DNA from 3 places in the Pleurocapsa sp. FMAR1 genome. Region 2 is predicted to be linked to each of the others. Evidence: riboswitches for the same ligand, from Rfam matches in the RefSeq annotation. Region 2 holds a riboswitch; each other region holds the start of a gene.

Region 1 (3,283 bases), 1.4 Mb from region 2:
TTTGACCAGTAGCGGGTTGATTTGGTCAGAGGATATAGATTCGCCAATTTCGTTATTTGTCTTGAAGATTATTAATTTGATTACTGATAAATTAAGCTGGCTAACAATCAATGTTGATTCTCAGATTTTGTTATCTGCTATCAGCATTTTAAGTTTGGCTGGCTTAGTAGTAGTGCTAATTGGCATACATCCCTTCATCATCAATCAACTCTTACACCGATTGAGCCGTAGTAAAAACAAAGCTGATGCGATCGCGGCACAAGCTATTAAATTAGATCGATATCCTTTTATTCCTTTTCTAGGGGAAATTGGATTTGTTGTTTTTAGAGCAACTGGATTTATGCTGACTTTTATGGCGTTGCAGTCTGTGACGTGGCAACAGATTCCTCAATTAACCAGTGCCTTTAGCTTTGCTTGGTTGTTAGGCTTGATTGTTCCAGGCGCGCCAGGAGGCTTGGGAGTATTTGAGGTTACCGCTTTTAGTCTTTTAGATAATACTCAGTTTCCCGCAGAAATAGCAGCAGTGGCACTGTATCGCCTAATTAGCATCTTAGCAGAAGCGATCGCCGCAGGAGTATGCTGGAAAAGTAATAGTTAATTCTATTCAGGCAAACTCGCTTTTTTGTGTTTCATGTTAATACACACAGTATTTGCGAGCTAAATTATTTCAATTTCTCCTGTCTGTGGTAGATTGACAGATGGTAGTAAAACAAAAATATACTGCCTATCTAAAATTCGGTTTTAATGATGAGCAGTCATTAAATGTAAAGGGGAAAGTTCAGTGAAAATCTGGCACTGTCCCGCAACTGTAAAGAGATTGTCGTCAATTTCTGTAGTCAGAATGCCCGCCGATACTATATACAACCACACTTAGATCATATCTGCGAGGTACAGATAATGTTAAATTCACTTCATAACAATTGTCGTTGGCTTACTCTACGTAGCTTTAACTTTTTTAAGCATTTATTACTAGTAATAAACCAAAATAATTTCAAACAAAAAGCACTTCTTAATTTAATAATGGAGCGGTAGAAATTGAAGTACCGTGCTTTTGGCTGACAAACAACTAATTAGTTAATTACTACTCTAAAGTTTGTTTTGCTGAATTTTGTTATTCAAAAAAACAAAATATCTGTAGCTATTGATTGGTGTTTACAGGGTTTTGAATCAAATTTAATCACAAATTATGAACAAAAATAGTGCGATCGCGCAACTTTCTCGTAAGGTAATTGCTTTGGGTTTTCTGGCTAGTGTCTTCGGGAGCATTAGCTTACTGCTTATCCCTTCCCCTGCGCTGGCTCATCATGCTAGCGGTGGAAAACTTCCTAGCAGTTTTGCATCGGGGTTTCTTGCTGGTTTGGGTCATCCTGTAATTGGCATCGATCATCTCGTTTTTGTGATTGCTATTGGCTTATTAGCAGCTTTAAGCAGCAAATTAGGTATGGTTATTCCTCTGACATTTATTCTGGCTACGGCTGTGGGTACAGGCATACATTTACAAAGCGTTAATCTACCGATACCAGAATTAATTATTTCAGCTTCAGTGCTAATTGTGGGCATCTTCTTGGCAAAAGAAAATAAAACTAATTTAGCTTTATTAATTATTATTGCTGCGATTGCTGGTATTTTTCATGGTTATGCCTATGGCGAATCTATTGTCGGTGCTAGGGCTAATGCTGTAGGGGCTTATCTACTTGGTTTTTGTTTAATTCAGCTAGGGATTAGCGCGATCGCTTTTTATGTCGGCAAATCGATTCTCAAAAGAGCTTCGGGATCACCCAGCTTACCTCTACGTTTTGCTGGATTTGCCGTGTGTGGTATTGGGTTTGCCTTTCTCTCCAGCAACATCTTAGGTTAATTATTTATCAGACTTTAATTATTATGCACAAAATTCCCGTTACCGTAATTTCAGGCTTCTTAGGCGCAGGCAAAACAACCTTAGTGCGCCATCTACTGCAAAACAACCAAGGAAGACGCATCGCCGTCTTGGTTAATGAGTTTGGCGAAGTAGGTATTGATGGTGATTTATTGCGATCGTGTCAAGTTTGCGATGAAGAAGATGGCGATAGTAATATTGTTGAACTTACCAATGGTTGTTTGTGCTGCACTGTGCAGGAAGAATTTTATCCAGTCATGCAAGAATTGCTGAAGCGTCGCGATCAAATTGACTGTCTTTTGATTGAAACTTCGGGATTGGCTTTGCCCAAGCCTTTAATTCAAGCATTTCGTTGGCCCGCAATTCGCAATAGTGCCACTGTAGACGGAGTAGTAACCGTAGTAGACTGCCATGCTTTGGCAACAGGCAACTTAGTAGGAGATATTGACGCTTTAGAGTCTCAAAGACAGGCAGATCCTAATTTAGAACACGAAACGCCCCTTGAGGAACTTTTTGAAGATCAGCTAGCCTGTGCTGACATGGTGTTGCTGACCAAGACTGATTTGGTTGATGAAGATAGATTGAGCAAAATCAAAGCTTGGCTAAAACAAGAATTACAGCCTGGGGTAAAAATAGTCACTGTAAGCAAAGGAGAAATCGCTCCAGACCTTTTATTAGGCTTTAATGCTGCGGTTGAAGATCATTTAGATAGCCGTCATTCTCATCACGATCACGAAGCAGAACATGAACACGACGATGATATTAATTCCATTGAACTAATATCAGAACAAGCCTTTGAGCCTGAAGCTTTAACTAAACAACTCAAGCAATTGCTTCAAGAACAAGAGATTTATCGCGTCAAAGGATTTATCAATGTGCCAAATAAGTCAATGCGCTTGGTGTTGCAGGGAGTAGGCAATCGTTTTGATACCTTTTACGATCGCCCGTGGGCAGCCGATGAACCAAGACAAACTCGCTTAGTGCTAATTGGACATAACTTAAAGCGAGATTTAATAGAACAATCTATTTTGGGCGATAAGGCAGTAATCTAGTTTTGATCGCTGACATTGTACTTAATTCAGTTTTACATAGTGTGCAGTTTATAATTTGTCAAGGTGAAAAACTCTTACGAAGCAAGGTTTGCTACATTAGTATTAGATATAAATACTTAACGTATCCTTTTTCCTATAGCTCACACTATCTATCTCAATTACCATGAAAATTAAATCGTTAGCGGTCATACTTGCTGGATTAGGCGTTGTTATTGGCGGCGCGATCGCATCTCCAGCTAAAGCACAAACTAAAGACACCAATACCTATTATTGCGCTCAACTTAATGGAAATTGGACTACCTTTGTCAATACCCCCAGAGGCAGAATATCCTTAATTAACTGGCAAAATAGCTTT
Region 2 (3,283 bases):
GCTATCAGGTAGAAGTTAAAACAGTTGAGCCTGAGCAAAGACAAGAAATTCAGCGTCAGCTAGGTATTAGAGAAGAACTATATCGAATCTTGGCAGTCACGTCCAGCTTTTATCAACACGCTCTCCATCAGTCTTTTGGAGAATTTGCACTTAATTATTTGCGTCATCAAAGACAGATAGAAGACGCAACTATCAGTAAGTTTCAACTAGGTTATGCGCCTGCGGGTTGGGAAACCCTTTATCGATATTTAGTTGAGCAAAAACGCTATCCTGTTAATTTTGTTGAACAAGCAGGATTAATTAAACCCCGTAAAACAGGTGGCGGGTATTACGATGTATTTCGCGATCGCCTAATGATTCCCATTATGGACATCCAGGGCAGAATTATCGGCTTTGGTAGTCGGAGTCTGAAGGAAGAAGATCAGCCAAAATATCTTAACTCTCCCCAAACACCTCTATTTGATAAAAGTAAAACTTTGTTTGCCTTAGATCGGGCTAAGACTCATATCAGCCAAGCTGACTGTGCAGTGGTAGTAGAAGGCTATTTTGATGCGATCGCACTTCACGAAGCAGGTATTGGTAATGTGGTGGCATCTTTGGGTACAGCCTTTACTCAAAATCAGCTTAAGCAGCTACTGCGCTTTACTCCTTCTAAACAGGTAATTCTTAACTTTGATGCGGATGATGCTGGCAAAAAAGCTACAGAAAGAGCGATCGCTGAAGTCGAAGATTTAGTCTATGGCGGAGTAGTACAGCTACGTATTCTCAATCTTCCTGGTGGCAAAGATGCGGATGAATTTGTTAAAAGCAGGGAAGATGGCGCAGTATTATATTATCAGGCTTTAGAAGCTGCCCCCTTATGGTTGGATTGGCTAATTAGCCGCTTAACGGCAGACAAAAGCATGAAGGCTGCCGATCAGTTTCAACAAGTAGCAGCAGCAATGATCGTGCTGTTAAATAAATTACAGGATGCAAATCAACGCAACCATTACTTAACTCAATGTGCCGAACTTCTTAGTCAGGGAGATGCCAGACTAGTTTTACAAAATCTGGCTACCCTCAAGTCACAAATCAAATCGCCTCGTCCTAGATATCAGAGAAATTTTACTAAGCAGCAGAAAAATAATTCTGACTCAGCTAAACCAGCTTTTGCGATCGCCAGTCATCCTGAAAGTGAACTATTAGAACAAGCAGAAACTTTATTGCTGAGGATTTATATTCATTATTCTCGATATCGAGAGCAGATTATTGAGCAGCTAGAAAGCAAAGACTTATTATTTAGCATTGCTGTTCATCGGTTTTTATGGCAACAAATTATCGCCATTGAAGATAATTTACCTCGTCCATCATTAGAGAATGCTAATCCACTATTAAGTGAATTACATAACCGTAGTTTAGATTTTCCTAAAAAAATGAATACAGTGACAAAACTGTTTCATTTAGATGAAAAAACCCAAGAAGATGTTTTTCGGGCAGATATAAGAGTAGCAGAAGCGATCGCTTCTCTAGAACAGGTAAACTACCAAAAGCGTCAGATCTACTGTGCAGAACAGCTACAGAATCTCGATCCTGCTACAGATTTAAAGCTAATGAAATATCATTACCAAGAAATTCAAACCGCCGTCGAAAAAATTAGACAACTAGAACAAATACGCTTGGCTTTCTCTCAAGATCCCATTACTCAGTAGATCTTTTACATAATTTAATTATGCAATACACTTTAATTAATGAGAATTGGTTAAGGGGGGTAAAATAAATGAGGTAGCTTGTTGAATAGCTTTAGAACGTTCTCGGTAAGGAACTTTCCCTTGGGGCGAGGTAACATATTGCTCGATAAATTTTAATAAATCGGGTGCAGATTCTATAGGTGCAAGTCGATCCAAAACAAAGGTCAGCTTATCATTAGCAGCTAAAGTAACGGCACAGGAACGGCGACAAGCTGCCATACAGGATACGGGTTGGATAGTAATGCGATCGCTCCAGTCACAATTATCCAAACCTTTTTGCAGTTCTTCGATCAGGTGTTGTCCTCCCGACAGTCCGTGTTTCTTTTTTTGAGTCTCGGAAAAGCGACACAGGCTACAAACTAATAATGTATGTTCAGTCATGGTGATTTCAAAAAAATAGGTGAATTAAAATAAGGAAAAAAGAACGACAACTCGATTAATAATAAGAATCAAATTGAGAGCGAATCGGCATCAAAAACTATGCGGTATGAAGTAGATTGCTAACCTAAATCAACTACAATCTCATACCCTATTTACTGGTTGATCATTTATTAGGTTTTACCCAAGCAGATTTATTCTGTATAGCGATTGAAACACTATTTTCTGATAGCTCTTGGCTTGACTTTTAGCAATTAGAATAATCAATTTAGTTGCTAATGTTGCCAGCAAAACAGCTTGAGTAATAATCAATTTACTCAAAATATTGCTATTGGGAATCGCGCTTAAAATCTTGGTAAAACTGCGTTTAATAATTACTCTGTGGGCTGCCGTAACGTGGTGGGCAATATTCCAAACAGATAATAAATAGTTGTTGAAACTAGAAAGTGTTTAAACATCTGTACCTCGCAGATTAGTTTGTTCATGTAGTGTTAGCATCGGCGGGCATTCTGACTTAGAGAGTTTTAATCTTCTCGTTACAGTTGCGGAACAGCGTTGGATTTACACCAATCTTTCCCCATTACTTCTAATGGCTGATTTTCATTAGAACCGAATAATGTTTAAGGTATCATATTATTATTTTCTTAGCAATAATTGTTAGTAATTAAGCTCAATTTTTTCACTAAGTATCTTTGTTTATAGTTAAAGCAATCTTTTTACTTAAACTTTCTACATAGAATAAAGTTGATACATTTATCGCACTGAGTTAACCTGACTTTAGCTCTTATTTCATTACATTGCTGATATATACCATCCAAAATAGTTAAATGTAATTCTTGGCATTCTAAATTAGCAGTACGAATTTGCAAAACCTTACTTGCAAGAGGCGAAGATAAAAGTTCGCCATAAAAAATTGATAAATTTTCTTCTTGACTAACAGTGTTGATTCCAGTAATTCCTGGTAAATTGTATTCCTTTTTTTCGCCCTGAGTAGCAGATTCTAAGATTTTATAGTAAGGCGGTTCCCATAACTGAGGTGCTGTTGTAAACTCCATCGTGGTTAGGCACTGATTTTCGTTATCATACGCAGAGTGGGCAGCACCAAGCTTGTTAATAGATATTAAAGAAGAGTGTAATACTCTAATACCGAGGTCGTTTGCATAGTATGTTAGTTTTTG
Region 3 (3,283 bases), 3.2 Mb from region 2:
AAGGTTCGTTATCATTATTGGTCAAATCGCGTCAGACTTCACTTTTTACTCAATGCTCAAAGTGGCTTATGTCCCGAAGACTGCAACTATTGTTCTCAATCAAAAATTTCAACCGCCGAGATTGAGAAATATCCTTTGATAGCCCAAGCAAGAATTGTCCAGGCAGCAGATAAGGCAGCAGATTTAAAAGCAGGTACGTTTTGCATGGCTATTTCAGGGCGATCGCCTTCGGAATCTGTCTTTAACAACGTATTAGATGCCTTTAAAGCCGTCAAAGAGAAACACGACTTAAAGATCTGTGCCTGTTTGGGGTTACTCAATGAATCTCAAACCCAACGTTTAGCTGAAGTGGGAGTAGATCGAGTTAACCATAATCTCAATACTTCAGAAAATCACCACGAGAATATTTGTAGCACTCATACTTTTCGCGATCGCGTGGCAACAATTAAAAACGTCCAAAAAGCAGGTATTACGACTTGTTCAGGGGGAATTCTGGGCATGAATGAAACCGATGAAGATATTATCGACTTGGCTTATTCTTTGCGAGAGTTAGACGTTACCAGCGTGCCAGTTAACTTTCTAATTCCCATTGCTGGCACACCTTTAAGCGACGTTAATCAGCTAAATCCCCGTCGCTGTTTACGAATCTTAAGCCTATTTAGATTTATTCTGCCTAAGCAAGAAATCAGAATTGCGGGGGGGAGAGAAGTCCACTTGCGATCGCTACAGGTAATGGGTTTATATCCTGCTAACTCTATTTTTGTCGGCGACTATCTTACCACCACTGGACAATCAGAAGACGCTGATTTAGCTATGATTCGCGATGGGGGATTTGTCTTAGAAAACCCCGATGGTTCAATTTTAAACGTAGAAGACAATATCATCTTAACCCGTTAACCCGAACTGACGTTCAAAACTATTAGAAAGTTATTTTGTAAATCTATTGCAACAAAAATTTATATTAATTACAATAGTAAGTGATATATCTTAACAAGGTCACAACTAATGGAAAACCAAGGAAATAAATTCGGCTTTACTAAATTCGCAGAAGACTGGAATGGTCGCCTAGCTATGTTAGGCTTTGTCATTGGTGTTGCTGTAGAGTACTTTACTGGTCAGGGAATTCTTAGCCAAATTGGAATCATGTAGTTCTCTCCAGAGACTATCAACTGCAATCATACATAAATCAAATAGATTCTAATCACTAAAGGAGTTTGGTACAACAAGCAATTGTTGTACCAAACTCCTTTATTTTGGTGTCTGAAGCCAAGTTTATGTTTAGACATCGCCAGAAACTTCGATTTTTGGTTAACAGCTTATTTTGGCTATACAAGTCTTAATTTAAGCTAAATTCCTGATTTACTTGAATATGACTAAGAGTATGATCGAGATAAGTCGGTTCTAATGGGAAACAGTCATTAGAAGTAATGGGGAAAGACTGGTGTAAATCCAACACTGTCCCGCAACTGTGATGAGGTTGACGAGCGACCCCGCGTCGCCGTTAGGCGCAAGGGAATGCGCAAGTTAAATAGTCAACAATCTCTAAGTCAGAATACCCGCCGCTCAAAATAGTTAACCTAATTAACAAATCTGCGAGGTACAGATGGTTTTTGTCAATTCTTCTCTGCAATCGAGTATTAATCAACTTAAATTACAGCCATTGCCTTATCAAAGACCTTTATTAATGATTGGTCATGGTACAAAAAATGAACGAGGTAGACAAACCTTTATTGATTTTGTCGAAGCTTATAAAAAATTGGATACTTCTCGTCCTGTTATTCCTGGCTTTTTAGAGCTTACTCAGCCGACAATTCAAGAAGCTGTAATAGCTTGCGTTGAACAAGGCTATACAGAAATTACAGCTTTGCCAATTTTGTTGTTTGCTGCCAGACACAATAAATTTGATGTTACCAACGAGCTAGACCGATCGCGATCGCCCTATCCTCAGTTAAGCTTTAATTATGGTCGCCATTTTGGGATTACTCCTAAAATTATCGAGCTATGGCGCGATCGCTTGGCAGAGTTGGACAAGCCAGAATATAACCCCCGTAATATTGACCGCGAAGATACTGTACTGCTATTTGTCGGCAGGGGTTCGAGCGATCCTGATGCTAATGGTGATGTGTACAAACTAGCTCGCATAATCTGGGAAGGTAGTGGCTACAAAACAGTAGAAACCTGCTTTATTGGTATTACTCATCCTCGTTTAGAACCAGGTTTTAGTCGGGCATATTTGCATCAGGCTAAACGGGTAATTGTCCTGCCCTATTTCATGTTTACAGGCACGTTAATGGAAAAAATTTTTGATATTACTGCCCAACAAGAAGAACGACATCCTGAGATTGATTTTGCTTGCTTACCAGAAATGGGAATTGCCCCTCAGCTATTGGAGGTAATTAGAGAAAGAGAAATTGAGGCGCAGCTAGGTCAAGTGGCGATGAACTGTGAAATGTGTAAGTTTCGTCTGGCAGCAGTAGATGAACATGGACATGGACACGGACACGGACATGAACATGGACATCACCATCATCACGACAATAGCGATCCTTATGCCAAGGTAAAAGATTATCATCAACGTATCTGGAAAACACCCTAGATTAGTTATTGTTTGTTAGCTTTAGCTTTGATTAGCGGATTTGAATCATCAGCTACCATTGACCAGCAAGGAGCTTTTAGCTGTTCTAAGGCTAACAGACAAGCATATTTAAGCTCAAAAATTGGCGTATTTAAAGTTTCTTTTAGTAAGGAAATTGCTTGAGTTGCTTGAAGATTTGCTAAAGCGATCGCTGCTGCTGCGCGGGATTTTTGAAACTGAGGCGAGGTATTGTGTAGGGCTTCTACAATTAGCTCGTAACTAGGCTGGTAATTAAGTAAACCCAACAGCTTAACCACATGGAAATGTGCGCCATAGTCGTTATGCGCTTCTTCTTGGTAGGTTTGCAATAAAGCTTGGGGTGCAAGCTCAGGGTAAACTTCTAAAAGGGTTTTTCCTGCCAGATAGCACCTGCCAAAATCGGTATGGTAAAGTTCTCTAATTAAAAACTCTATCGATGGTGGCTGATCGTACTCGTGTACCATTTCAATGTCTTGAGGGCGATCGCGGATTACTCGATCTAAGCTAGGTTCAATTTCAGCAAAAGTTATTTTACCCGCAGCTATACCCGCAGCAGCAAGTAATCTCATGCCTCGTAAGCGAAATGCTATAGAGATAGGTGCAAAAGCGATCGCGGAAATTGCCTGATAGTATTCTGTATCAATTAAATCTTGAATGCAGGCGCGTCTG

What was found. A riboswitch is a leader RNA that binds a small molecule or an ion and turns the genes downstream of it on or off. The one in region 2 is predicted to bind cobalamin.
Region 1: linked by a shared signal. The riboswitch ahead of SLP02_RS13060 (HupE/UreJ family protein) and the one ahead of SLP02_RS19905 (DUF1636 domain-containing protein) in region 2 are both predicted to bind cobalamin.
Region 3: linked by a shared signal. The riboswitch ahead of SLP02_RS04200 (sirohydrochlorin chelatase) and the one ahead of SLP02_RS19905 (DUF1636 domain-containing protein) in region 2 are both predicted to bind cobalamin.

What each region holds. Positions count from the first base shown of each region.
Region 1 is NZ_OY762512.1:2,708,760-2,712,042, reverse strand. It holds gene SLP02_RS13065 (lysylphosphatidylglycerol synthase domain-containing protein) at 1-598, shown strand, start outside; cobalamin riboswitch at 720-868, shown strand; gene SLP02_RS13060 (HupE/UreJ family protein) at 1,187-1,858, shown strand; gene cobW (cobalamin biosynthesis protein CobW) at 1,882-2,928, shown strand; gene SLP02_RS13050 (COP23 domain-containing protein) at 3,092-3,283, shown strand, end outside.
Region 2 is NZ_OY762512.1:4,071,835-4,075,117, forward strand. It holds gene dnaG (DNA primase) at 1-1,688, shown strand, start outside; gene SLP02_RS19905 (DUF1636 domain-containing protein) at 1,725-2,108, opposite strand; cobalamin riboswitch at 2,587-2,734, opposite strand; gene SLP02_RS19910 (hypothetical protein) at 2,822-3,283, opposite strand, start outside.
Region 3 is NZ_OY762512.1:844,017-847,299, forward strand. It holds gene bioB (biotin synthase BioB) at 1-897, shown strand, start outside; gene SLP02_RS04195 (high light inducible protein) at 1,006-1,149, shown strand; cobalamin riboswitch at 1,380-1,579, shown strand; gene SLP02_RS04200 (sirohydrochlorin chelatase) at 1,604-2,596, shown strand; gene SLP02_RS04205 (HEAT repeat domain-containing protein) at 2,602-3,283, opposite strand, start outside.